DNA from 3 places in the Paenibacillus borealis genome. Region 2 is predicted to be linked to each of the others. Evidence: riboswitches for the same ligand, from Rfam matches in the RefSeq annotation. Region 2 holds a riboswitch; each other region holds the start of a gene.
What was found. A riboswitch is a leader RNA that binds a small molecule or an ion and turns the genes downstream of it on or off. The one in region 2 is predicted to bind cyclic di-AMP.
Positions count from the first base shown of each region.

Region 1 (4,449 bases), 2.2 Mb from region 2:
CAATAAAAAGGCTTATCGCCTGTTGGAGTTCTGCGTTCGTAGGTATCTGTTATGGTAAAACCGCATTTCTGGTAAGCACGGATGGCGCGCTGATTCCAGGTGAGAACCTCCAAATCGATCTCCCGTTCGGGATAGCGGACAAGGGCCGCCTGCACGATAGCCTTCATGAAGAGATGCCCCATGCCATGACCGCACAGATCGGGCCGCATGCCGATTCCGAGCCGGACTACACCCTCCATAGGGAACAGCTGGGCGAAGCCGCACAGGATTCCCTGTCCGTTCACAACAGAAACATATTGCTCGCTGCGCAGCTGCGGGTCACCGAACTCAATACCGAGTGCCTGCATCTGCTCCCAGGGCATCCAGCCGTAAATATTATACGGGGGCCTATAGTTCCACTCACAGATCTCAGCGGCATGCCGGGACTCCATAGGAACAACATAAAAAGTTACCGGGGAACTTATCATAAGCGGGAGGCCTCCTTTCAAGGGAACGTAACTTCATTCTATAAATATTATATACAAAACGGGCCATATCCGACGCAAAAACCTCGCGGAGATACAGAAACTTGACAAACGCCAAAAAATATTTTACGAAAGAGCAAAATTGGTGTTTTACAAATATAGAGCGGGGTAAGTAATTTTATAGACAAAAAAAATAAGCCCTCCTCCAAGATTTCGGCAAAAATCCTGGAAAAGCGCTTATGGTAGGACAAATTATTGCACATCATCATTGTCTTCGGAATCTGTAGCTACAGTCTTGTAAGCATCTGTACTCATAATCCGTTTGGCGCCAACGTAGCGGTTGACGTAGTAGCTGTCACTCAGCGAACTGATGGTTACACCACGCGAGGAAGAAGCATGTGCGAACTCACCGTCACCGACATAAATACCGACGTGGGAAATGCCTTTGCCGCTTGTATTGAAGAATACAAGATCGCCCGGTCTCATTTCGTCGCGGGATACGGCCGTACCCATCTGGTATTGGGAGCCGGATTGGTGGGGCAGGTTAATGCCGATCTTATCAAAAACATACATTGTAAATCCGGAGCAATCAAAACCGTTCGTGGATACACCGCCGGATACGTATTTAGTCCCGATGGCTTTGTCGATAACTTTATCCATTTTGGAATCCGCGAAAGCGCTTCCTGCTCCAATGGTGAAGATGATGGAAAAGCTTAGTACTGCGGCTGCTAGCTTCTTCTTCAAAAGTAAATACCCCTTCCAAATGCCTACGAGGTTAGCTTAAGGGTTCGGTTGAAGGTCCCCTATGACCCCTCTTAGAATAGGAGGTCAATTCACCCAAAGTTGGTTCCCCCGTTTCCCTAAATCGTTAGGGAACTCGGCACGACTGTTGATTAGGATTAGCTGTTACTCAATACATGACAAAACCTTTGTTAAAAGCGATTCAATAATTACAAAAATGTTACTAAAATCTCACTGCGATAATTGTAACAAAGACTAAGGCGCTTGGCAATCACTTATAACATATTAATGCATATTTTTGCGTTTTTTTAGAGTTATAGCTGTATAGAAAGACTCAAATTTACGTCCCGGGTGAGCTTTTAATGATTTTTTCTTTGAATTTGGGATAAAAAGGTGTTTCAGGGTTTGCAGATTTGTGTAAAAGGTAGAATAAGGAAAAGGAAAAACCCGGAAATGATTACGGCAATAATCAAATTCCGGGCTCGTATAAGTTATATTTAGATGTTAGAGGTAAATATTCGAGGAAATGTACAAGGGTTCAATCGTAAGCGACAGCCTGGTAAGCTGTTGTGCTCATCACTCTTTTAGCGCCAACGTAGCGGTTGGCCCAGTATGCCTGACTCAGCGAACTGATGGTTACACCACGCGAACTGGAGGATTGTGCGAATTTTCCATTGCCGACATAAATACCGACATGGGAAACTCCGTTGCCCAGGGTATTGAAGAATACCAAATCGCCCGAACGCAGATTACTCTTGGATACGGCTGTCCCTACACTGTATTGTGCCTTAGAGGTACGCGGCAGTGTAAGCCCGAGGTTCTTGAATACGTATTTGGTGAATCCGGAACAATCAAAGCCGCTGGTGCTGGTGCCCCCGGTTTTATATGCCGTTCCAATGGTTTTTGAGATCACAGTATCCATTTTGGAGTCTGCGAAAGCGCTGCCCGCTCCAAGTGTGAATACCATCACAAGACCCAGCGCTGCTGCGGTGCATTTCTTCTTGAAATTCTGACTTCTCAAAAGATGTACTCCTTCCAAGGCCTGCGAGGTTAGCTTAAGGATTCGGTAGAAGGTTCCCCTATGACCCCTCTAAAGCGAGATCAATTCACCCAAAATATGGTTCCCCCACTTCCCGGTGCAGGGAATTCGGCGTTTTGTGCACCAGAACAGTGACATATCGACATAAGATTAAGTACTTCGTTTACAGTAGCTGCATTAATCCGTTTGAAAGATTACAAATTTGTTACTAGTAGTACAGGCATCATTGTACCAAAGGATTTACAGTTTTGCAAATGCACTTGTCCCAGCAGTAATCAAAAAAGAGTCATGCGCCTCAATTAAGGGCAATGACTCTTTTAGTATGCCGGTTTGGCGGCCGATTATTGTGGAAATGATTTACTGGACCAGAGGTGATACTGGGCGGCGATGCCCCACATTTTGAACAGAGTGGATGGCAAGAAGGCTGCCTGACGCAGCAGCAGGGCCGGGAGACCGGGACAGAGGAGCGCCGCAGCGCTGCAGAGAATCAGTGTAAGCAGACTACCCGCCCCCATAATGACGGATATCCCGATGGAATGCAGCAGCACCTTCAGCGCAATCAGCAGCGAAGAGAACATGCCAGTGCCGGCGGTATAGCCGAACTGCATAAAGAGCAGCAGCTTGCGGATCAGGAAGAGGTAGACGAGCCAGCCCAGCACATAAGGCACGAGCGTCAGCAGCCGCGGATAGTCGAGAATGCCGTTCAGGAGCAGGCGGTACATCTTCGGCAGCAGCCAATAGAGCGGCAGAAGGGCCAGCGCCCATTCAACGAGACTGAACAACAGGACCGGCAGCCCGTAACGCTTCATACCGGGAAAAAAGAACAGCCCGCGCTCCCCGGCGCGTTCCTGATGAAGTTCGTGCAGCAGCCCCGCCCGGATAAAGGGGGAGAGCAGCAGCCGCAAGACGGACAGTGCCAGGAGCAGCCATAGCCACTGCCGGACATCCGGGTCCGTGTGAAGCGCAGATTGTCCCTCAATGTAATACAGCAGCCTGCCCATTCCGCTGCCGCCGGCATCCGCATCCGGATAACGCAGAAGTACCGGAACGACGGCGCTTTTAATGAACTTGTACATGAAATAGCCCCAGAACAGCCGGTAAATAAATAGCAGAATCAGTATATAAAATTGCTCTTTCATGCTGCACCAACCGCGGGTTATCGAACTTTTCACAATCCTTCACCTCACCAGACAAGAGTTCCGAGCAGGGTTTCAAGCAGAGTTGTCGCGCTAAGCGTCCAGCGGGAGAGAGTACTGTGCTCAAGCTCCGCCATTCTGAAATTATTGAGATGCTTGCTCTCCAGCAGTATGGAATGCTCCGGATCAATCTCGGCGGAGACCAGAGGCGCTTTATAGGATAATTCAAAAGATGTTGTTTTTCCCTCGCCATTCCAGTATTGCTGCACAGTATACCCGTCCGAGAATGTGAATTTTACAGGGACATCGCCATAATGGCTGCCTTGGTTGCTTACCTTAACTACAGCATCATATTGAATTCCCGCTCCGTCACCGCTGCCCCGTTTGGCCGTAAGACGGATATCGTCCACTGCAAAATCTGGGGCACCGCCGCTGTAGACATATTGGTCAAAATAGGTCTGCCAGGATTGCTTGGTTACTTTCTCCACAATCTTCTGAAAGTCAGCGGTAGAGGGATGCTTGAAGCGGTACTTACGGACATAGGCGGCGAGGATGGCATCCATGTTCTTGGTTCCTGCTAACCGTTCGATGTCACGGAGCACCAGCTTGCCCCGGATATACACATTCCGCGTGTAGGCATCATCGCCGCTGTATTTCCAGGTTTCCAGGTTGAGCGGCTGTGAGGAAGAGACCAGGCTGGACTGCAGCGGGAGGCTTGTTGCTACGCCGTATTCCTGCTCCATCAGCCGGTCTTCGGCATATGAAGTGAAGCTTTCGTCCAGCCATGCTTCCTCGAATTCATTGCTGGCAACCATGCCATAGAAATACTGATGTCCGATTTCATGGATCACGGTGCGCTCAAGCGAAGTGCTGGGCGTTGCCTCGGCAGCACCGAAGGCGGTGATCAGTGTCGGATATTCCATCCCTCCGGCACCGTTGCCGGACTCAGGCGGGACTACAATGGATAACGTGGAGTAAGGATACGGGCCGTACCATTTGCTGAAGGCGGTTAGGGCAGCCTCTGCGGCCTGGAAATAGCGCTCCTGAAGATCCTTATGCAGCGGGTCCA
Region 1 covers NZ_CP009285.1:101,079-105,527, forward strand. The annotation lists gene PBOR_RS00485 (GNAT family N-acetyltransferase) at 1-467, opposite strand, end outside; gene PBOR_RS00490 (C40 family peptidase) at 717-1,208, opposite strand; cyclic di-AMP (ydaO/yuaA leader) riboswitch at 1,214-1,357, opposite strand; gene PBOR_RS00495 (C40 family peptidase) at 1,744-2,172, opposite strand; cyclic di-AMP (ydaO/yuaA leader) riboswitch at 2,230-2,368, opposite strand; gene PBOR_RS00500 (hypothetical protein) at 2,586-3,383, opposite strand; gene PBOR_RS00505 (M1 family aminopeptidase) at 3,428-4,449, opposite strand, start outside.
Region 1: linked by a shared signal. The riboswitch ahead of PBOR_RS00495 (C40 family peptidase) and the one ahead of PBOR_RS25680 (hypothetical protein) in region 2 are both predicted to bind cyclic di-AMP.

Region 2 (4,449 bases):
TGTATAAGAGCATGGTTGTTTGGGTTTTAACCGTATGCTGGAGCCTATTCAGACTAGGGAGTAATAAGAGACAGATTCATTAAATAATACAGATGAGTCCGGAGGACTTTTAGACTGTTTTGTATAATGCAATACAGGCTCTCTACTGGGGAGAAAACTGTTTATCCGATGCTCATATCGTCCTGCTCCGGCGGCTATTTTCATTCGGAGCTGCCCGCTTTGAAGCATGTTGTCGAGAGCGGCATGGAGTAAATTACGCTGGTTTGGAGCCCATTCCTGCCCGTGCAATCGTATGAGTTCAAAGGCTTCCTCAATTGTGCAATTGCGTATGTTCTTCAGAAATGAACCCCATTTGACCAAATCCACGGCATTGTCACCCGCGCACAGAATGCATTTTCCGTAACTGATCTGCTGTCCGCAGGTTAGCTTCAGCACTCCATACCAGCATCCAGATGGCTCAGATCCGTGCATGAATGACGGACGAGTATCAAATGCAAACAACTCGATTCGTGACAGCCTGCTGTTATTCATGGATGATGCCTCCTAGTGTGTCCATAGACTTGATGTGCAGATGATGGATCTGTTCAGCTTTAGCTATGCAGGCCGCAAGCTCAGCTTCATCCTCACATACGGCCGTATGCTCCAGCCAAACTGCATATTTGGTTCTCTGTACAATCGACAGGTGCATGGGGAAAGCTTTGTGGGACCGCAAAATGTACCAGCCTGGGGCCATGCTTTTCCACGGCTCTCTAAGGAATGTCAATAAAGGAAATCTTCTGTGCGCCGACCAGTCTTGCTCCTGCTGTTTATTTCGTATGCTTTGATAAACTTGGTGAATGATCTGCAGATTCGTACATGTAATGTGTGCTGAAGATGTACTGAACTCGGTCAATACTTCAATCTGACTTGCACCAAAGCCGTAGCCAACAATGTACCGCTGATCATGTTCTTCGTACCATAGAGCTCCGAAACTGGAGTGCGCGAGGCTTACCGGTTCTAATACATCAGGATGAATTCCGAAGTAATATTCTCTCTTATCGTTCATTTTCGCTGCTCCTTACTTAATGATAAGCTGACCTATAACAAAAAAACCGCAGCCAGCGTCGAGATCCTGGCTGCGGTTTTTGCGATTCCAGGTCGAAACAAAACCTTCGCAAAAGCGTGGCAAAATAAGGCTCTCTCCAGTGCTTACGAGGTTAGCTGACGGATTCGGGCGGTGAGAGTCGCCCTACCTGTGAAGAGGATTCTACATCTCTTCTGCGGATTCACCCCATATAGGCTTATAGCCTGTTGGTTCCCCCGTTTCCCGCTAAGCGGGAATTCAGCGTGCGTTTAAAAGGTATCATACGCTGAGCTTTTTGGTTTGTAAAAGATCAAGAATCGTCCTATATGATGGCAATAAGGCATATTGGGGGAGAAAGTGGAAACAATCCAGCTTAAACTCTTCTAAATCTCTATTTATCTGGAAAAACCGCTGTTTTTTTAGTCTTTTAATGCAATCTAAATGGTCAGAAATATATCTTAATGGTTCCTTAATAAGGAGATTAAAGAATTCGGATTAGCGAGAATAATGCTTATGAAAGCGGTAAAAGGCAATGATTTATTTGGATAATTGAGGAGATTTGAGGTTAGGAGCATTTTACAAGAACTCAGAGCAGGAGTATGATTCTACCTGTTTCCAAGGGGTTGAATTGAATAGTGATCCGCTTAATTTCCGTTAAGGAAAGCGGGGGAACCAGCAATCGGAGACCGATGTGAGAGTCGGGGGCGATTATGGGGTGAATCCAGGCCGGGTGCGACTGTTCGCAACCGGTACTGGTAGGGCGACTCTCACCGCCCGAATCCGTCAGCTAACCTCGTAAGCGTCTGGAGAGAGGAGAAGCAATGTGACCATTATGAGCCACAGGGGAGATCCTTAGTGGTTTTTTTGCTATGTATTTATTGATAGTTGTTCATGGTCAGGAGGGAGAAGACAAAATGCTGGATAAAGATGAGTATGTACTGGTGTGCGCTCCGACTTTGGCAGGTGAACACTTTATTGAATTATTGACGGAAAAAGGAATCAAGGTCGCGGGGTTAACAAACAATCCAGATAAGAGAAAACGACTGGAGAACTTGGGGGTTGAGCAAAATATTGTCGTAGATTCTCATGACGAGAGAACCTGGGGGATTCCTCCATTTTCAATTGGGAAAGTATACCTGTTTGAGAGTAACCTTGCGGTTTGTTGCCGATATCTTCAAATGTGCCGCCCTTGGACGTCAAAGTCCATTTTTGTCATCACTACCTCTGTCCATCCCAGACTTGTCTATAAAGGGCTCGGAGCGAACTACGTTATTTATTCTCATAGTGGTAATGTCCATTTTCTTGCAGATCAATAACTCAGCACGGTAGACGGACTTAAGCAATGTCTTAATGTAATCTTTATTCTCTCATGAAAACTCTAACCCTGAACTAATGGCGGAAATGATACGCTATATCACAAGTTAAACAAACATATACGGGGAGCAGAAGAGGCAAATCAAGAAGAATGGGTTTTAAAGGAATAAATACGGCTGATCTAATCAATAATACGAAGGCTAATACTAGGCTGATTTCAAATTTAGGAGAGAGGTGGCAAAGGCGATGATGGATGTGTACATGGTGGCGGCACTCACAGTGATATTCGGTTTGTTTTACGCGTTTGCAACGTGGTGTGAGCACGTTGTTGACGATAAAGGGGAAGCGGAACAATGACTATGGTTTTGATAGCAACCTTGCTGTTGTTTCTGTACTTGGTTTACGCCCTGATTCATCCGGAGAAATTTTGAGTTTTCTGAGATAAAGAACAGTAACTGTTAAAAAAAAATCAATAGCTTTACATTTAAGGAGGGGCATTCGTGGGTATCCTGCAAATCGTCGTAGTTATTGCCATACTGCTGCTGCTGGTCAAACCGGTAGGAACTTATCTGTATCATGTATTCTCAAATGAACCAAACCGGACAGACCGGATCTTCGGGGGCTTTGAGCGGGGGATTTTTAAGCTTAGCGGACTAAAAAAGCATGGAGGCATGTCATGGAAACGGTATGCCCTCAGCTTCCTGACAACCAATATTGTGCTGGTAGCATTCGGTTATCTATTCCTTCGTCTGCAAGGCGGACTGCCGCTTAATCCAAGCGGAATTGGTGAAATGGAGCAGACCTTATCGTTTAATACGGTAATCAGCTTTATAACCAACACCAATCTGCAGCATTACAGCGGGGAAACCGGGGTCTCTTATTTCTCTCAGATGGCTGTTATGACGATGCTGATGTTCACTTCGGCTGCGAGCGGATTTTCCGTGGCGGTTGCTTTTGTCAGAGGGATTACAGGCCGGAGTTCAGTAGGGAACTTCTTCCAGGACTTCGTCAAAGCCCATACCCGGGTCTTCCTTCCGCTGGCGCTGCTGGTTACACTCGTAATGGTTGGGCTGCATGTGCCGCAAACGCTGAAACCTATGCTTGAGGTAACCACTCTTGAAGGACAAACCCAGCAAATTGCCATCGGACCTATTGCTTCGCTGGAATCGATCAAGCATCTTGGAACCAATGGCGGCGGCTTCTTCGGAGCCAATTCGGCTCATCCTTTTGAGAATCCGAGCCCGCTTACGAACGTGCTGGAAATACTCTCGATGTGGCTGCTACCGGCTTCGCTGCCTTATATGTACGGCAAGTTTGCCAAGAATAAACGTCAGGGCTGGATGCTGTTCAGTGCCATGATGACGTTGTTTGTACTGCTTCTGGGTTTGAACTATTATGCAGAATCCCAAGGGAATCCGGCAATCAACGCCATGGGCATTGACGCCTCGCAGGGCAGTATGGAAGGGAAGGAAGTCCGTTTCGGTATTGCGCAGAGTGCACTGTTCACTACCGTGACCACTGCAGCAACAACGGGCAGTGTCAACAATATGCATGATACCCTGACGCCGCTTGGAGGTATCACTCCACTGGCACTGATGATGCTAAACAATGTATTTGGAGGCAAGGGTGTAGGACTGGTCAACATGCTGATGTATGCCATTCTTGGCGTCTTCCTGTGTGGATTGATGGTTGGCAGAACACCAGAGTTTCTCGGGCGAAAGATAGAGGCCAGGGAAATGAAGCTGATTGCCATCGCGATCCTGATTCATCCGCTCATTATTCTTGCCCCTACTGCAGGTGCGTTCCTGACGGAACTGGGCAAAGGCTCGATCACCAATCCGGGCTTCCACGGGCTGACTCAGGTGTTATATGAGTATACCTCTTCCGCTGCTAATAACGGCTCGGGGTTTGAAGGGTTGGCCGACAATACCTCCTTCTGGAATATGACCACCGGGGTTGTCATGCTGCTGGGACGATATGTTTCAATTATCGCCATGCTGGCCGTTGCCGGTTCCATGATCCGCAAGAAGCCGGTACCGGAGACCATTGGCACGTTCCGTACAGACAACGTT
Region 2 covers NZ_CP009285.1:6,052,510-6,056,958, reverse strand. The annotation lists gene PBOR_RS25690 (hypothetical protein) at 49-531, opposite strand; gene PBOR_RS25685 (hypothetical protein) at 524-1,045, opposite strand; cyclic di-AMP (ydaO/yuaA leader) riboswitch at 1,171-1,337, opposite strand; cyclic di-AMP (ydaO/yuaA leader) riboswitch at 1,695-1,881, shown strand; gene PBOR_RS25680 (hypothetical protein) at 1,978-2,379, shown strand; gene kdpF (K(+)-transporting ATPase subunit F) at 2,731-2,808, shown strand; gene kdpA (potassium-transporting ATPase subunit KdpA) at 2,878-4,449, shown strand, end outside.

Region 3 (4,449 bases), 2.1 Mb from region 2:
GGTCTCCGCCATTTTGGATTCATGAATATGATGCCCTTCCGCCGGTATGCGCAGTTGCTCATACAGGCTCAGGCTCTTCTTCAGGTACAGCGCGTCGCCATCCAAATGCAGCACCTTACCCGGCACTTCAAAAAATCCGGCTTCCTTCGGAGTTGGGGCCCATGTGCCAGTTGCCCCCGATACACTCTCCCCGCTGCGCTGGCTCTGCTCCTGACGGTCCTTGCGCAGCCAGCTTAAGGATTCTATGGCTTTGATCTGTGCCTGCTGCCCCCGCTCGGTAATCCGTGTAGGTGGCACCTGCACCAGATCATCCAGTGGAGAATCCGCCAGCAGACGGAACTCTGTCCCCTTGATGACGGCTCTATTCTGCAATATATTCTCTACCCGGAAGGTCACATCGCCGCCATAAGATTTACGAACGACCAAGTCTCCTAAATTCATTACAACACCACCTCTACCCCATGTTATGGGCAAAGGTCACGGTTGGTTCATCACCGGGAGTGTTTTCTGCCGATTATGCTATTCCCGCAGCCAGCAGGACAGCGCTTAGCCGCGCATATTCCTCCAGGCTAAGCGTCTCCCCGCGGCGGGACGGCTCTATCCCAGCTTCAGCCAGCAGAGCCTCCAGGCGTTCACGTCCTTCCTCAGCGAAGAAGCGGGCCTTCAGGTTATTGGCAATCGTCTTGCGCCGCTGGGTGAAGGATGCCTGAACGACATCAAAGAAATGCTTCTCGTCGGCAACTTCAACCGGAGGGCGCTCTCTGACCTTCAGACGGATGACGGCTGACTCTACATTCGGCTGCGGGATGAACACCGTGCGGGGCACCATGCAGACCAGCTCAGGCTCGCTGTAATACTGGACGGCAATACTGAGGCTTCCGTACTCCTTGCCCCCGGGAGAAGCAGCCATTCGTTCGGCAACTTCCTTCTGGATCATAACGACAATATTATCAAGCGGCAGCTTCTCTTCCAGCAGCTTCATGAGGATAGGAGTCGTCACATAATAAGGCAGGTTGGCAACTACGCTGACCCGGTCCACACCGGCAAAGTCTTCGGCAAACAGCTCCTGCATATTGACCTTCAGTACATCATCATTGCGGACCTTCACATGGGGATATGGCGACAATACATCCCTTAGAATCGGAATCAGTCTGCGGTCAATCTCCACTGCAGTAACTGCCCCGGCGGTCATCGCCAGTCTTTCAGTTAATGCTCCGATACCCGGCCCAATCTCCAGTGCGCCGGCAGTGCTGTCGAGGCCAGCGGCATCGACGATTTTGTCCAGAATATTCTGGTCGATCAGAAAGTTCTGGCCCAGGCTTTTTTTGAAAGAGAATCCGTAACGCTGAATAATGGCTTTGGTTCTTGTTGGCGATGAGATATTCAGAGTGTCGCTCATGAAGTAATGCCTCCCTGATCAATTTGGGCGATCGCGCGCGCGAACTCTTCGCGCGTAATACCGAACATCGCCAGACGCTTGTACAACTGCTTGCCGTTGCAATAACCGATACCGAGCAGATTGCCAAGCTGCATTCTTCTCTCTGCTGCCTGGGCATGTACCATCATACCTGCGGCCATAAGATCATCCAGCCCAATTACCGCCGGCGCCCCTTCAAAAGAAGTGTGAACATGCTGCAGCGCATGGCGGATTGCCTCAGGCGAGGCATTCTCCACACCAATATCTCCTTTGCGGGTAGCATCCTTCTCCGGGATGAATGCATGCTTGCATCCGGGTACCTTCGAGGAGACAATCTTACGGATCCGCTCTCCGGCATGATCGGGATCGGTAAGGATGATAACCCCTCTGCGTTCCATGGCTAGTGTGATCTTGGCAATGACCTTGCGGTCCACTGCTGAACCGCCCGTTTCAATTGTATCCGCATCTACAGCCCGCTTGACGGCGACGGTGTCGCTTTTACCTTCCACTACAATTAACTCTTTAATCATAAATAATTTACTCCCTTACTCTGAAACGCAAAAAGAAGAGGATTCGCTCCCCTTCTTTTTGGCTAAAGAATGTATAAGTGATGAGCGGCAGCTCTCTAATTCCGTAAGTGCTACTCCCACTATATCTTATAAACCGTTAATTTGCAAAAGGCATACCGGTTAATTAAGCTCCGGCTTCACAGGTCCAATCACATAGATGGTCCGCGACTTACGGCCGAAATTACGGGCGTGGCTCAGTGAATCGTAATAGACATCCACCTTGTTGCCTTTGATGGCACCGCCGGTATCCTCTGCTCGGCGAAACCCTAATCCCTCAATGTACACCCACCAGCCGATAGGTATTACATTCGGATCAACAGCGATAGTGCGGCCTTCCGTTACGCGTGTGCCGGAGGCGGTACGAGTTCCAATTCCCGGTTCTTCCGAGGAATACGCCGTCATGGATACGTTTTTGATCATTTTTTTGTATTCAAAATCTACGCCTGCCTTGCTAGTGACGTTGTTGCTCTTCGCGCTGACTTTGGATGATTTGGAGGTTGTTGTTGCTTTGGGTGTAGTTGCAACAGCTACAACAGGCTTCGGAACTGCTTTGGTACCGACGGCAATAACCTTATCTTTGGTTACCGTCTGAACTTCCTTGCCGACCATATTCATGGAGACTAACTCACCATCCTGATATATCTTCTCGATATGCTGGATGATAGCGCCCGGCTTGCCTGCCTGTGCAACTCTTACGTCTCCCTTATACAGAGAGGGGTCTGCGGTTTTGATGACCTTGAAAGGCAAGTTTACTGTCCGCTGTACCGTTTGCTTAGTAATACGGACAATCTTGACTTCCATGTCAGGTGTAACTGCGGTATCAAGCGAAGGGAAAATCTTGTCATCGCCCTCCAGGCTGTAACCCAGCTTGGTAATGGCATCTCCGAGCGAATCCTCGGTGGTGTATATGGTCTTGGTTGCACCGTCTGCAGTAAGCACAAGCTTCTGCGCACGGGTGATTACGACACGGTCGCCGTCTTGTATTTCATCACTAAGGCCAATAGATAATTCATCATACGGCTGCAGCGAAATTTGTTCCTTTGCCAGCACATCACTGAGCAGCGCTTCCCGCGTCTCCAGTGTCTGTACCTGTCCGTCTATGACTAAAATAATTTCTTTATTACTCTGACCGTGTACGTACAGCAGAATTAACAGTGCGATAACAATCGATATCACACCTGCAAGTGAAAGTACGCGAGGATTCACTTGCTTCAACCGTAATGCGAAAGACCTGCTGGATGATTGCGAATCATGGGATACCTCTGGTTGGAATACGCCCACTCTCTCCATCCTCCTTACATAGCCCCGTCGTCCAAGTTATATCAAGGTGACTGCATCATTTCTGACGAAACTAGGTTTGAGATTGCAACAGGATACGCCCGCATTGCTCCAGCGTTTCCTGCTCATGGATCGCCTGCTCGGCATAGCTACTCCGGATATCTGTTATATAACAGTATGCCGGGAACATGCGCATTATTCAAAACAAAAAAAAGCCCAAAAAAGAGTTCACAGAGGACTCTTTCGTGGCTTCTCCGGTGTCGAATACGCGGGAATGTTTATGCACGAGGTTTCCTCTCTTACTTGCGCTTACGGGGTTAGCTGTCGGGTTCGGGCATAAGAGAGACGCCCTATCTTAGGTCACCCGCTCACGGCGGTTGCCCTCAAATTCACCCCAAAGACCACGTGAAGAAATCAAATAAAGTCTGCGGCAATTCTGTGTTGTACTCTATGTACGGGCATGCGGCAGGGCATTTATTGGTTCCCCCGTTCTCCATACGGAGACTCAGCGAGACGATCCATGAAATAGTGACTGTCACAGTAACAACAGCTCACTGCACTGAAAAGATGATATCCTGTTTTGATGCATGTTGTAAAGGACGATTCAACCACGTTTACGTAAAAAAATGATTAAAATATTGTAATATTCGGCCGTTTTAAGATCATAAAAGTTTAATATATCGGCTATACTTCATTTTTCACCGCTTTTTCTCCCGTTTTCAGACAATTCCAAATCGTTCCAGTGCGTTCGCATACGTAATTTCCGCCAATTCCTGTAAATCAATCCCTTTTATTGCCGCGGCTGCCTCTGCTACCAATCTTACGTGAGCCGTCTCATTTCGCTTCCCGCGGAAGGGGTGCGGAGTCAAATATGGGGAGTCGGTTTCGATCAGCAGCCGGTCCAGCGGAGTCTGGGCCAGTACCTCCTTGGGCACTCTGGCATTCTTGAACGTAATGGGTCCCCCGAAGGAAAGATGGAAGCCGAGATCCAGACATAATTTGGCGCTTTCCCAGCTGCCGGAGAAGGAATGCATTACGCCTCCGACCTCATTCGCTTTTTCCTCCCGCAGAATCCGGATTACATCCTCATGCGCATCCCGGTTATGGATACAGATTGGCATCTTCAGTTCACGGGCCAAGCCGATTTGCTTGCGGAATACCTCATGCTGCACATCCTTAGGAGAG
Region 3 covers NZ_CP009285.1:29,462-33,910, reverse strand. The annotation lists gene yabG (sporulation peptidase YabG) at 1-441, opposite strand, end outside; gene rsmA (16S rRNA (adenine(1518)-N(6)/adenine(1519)-N(6))-dimethyltransferase RsmA) at 515-1,399, opposite strand; gene rnmV (ribonuclease M5) at 1,396-1,947, opposite strand; gene PBOR_RS00140 (resuscitation-promoting factor) at 2,107-3,267, opposite strand; cyclic di-AMP (ydaO/yuaA leader) riboswitch at 3,556-3,785, opposite strand; gene PBOR_RS00135 (TatD family hydrolase) at 3,984-4,449, opposite strand, start outside.
Region 3: linked by a shared signal. The riboswitch ahead of PBOR_RS00140 (resuscitation-promoting factor) and the one ahead of PBOR_RS25680 (hypothetical protein) in region 2 are both predicted to bind cyclic di-AMP.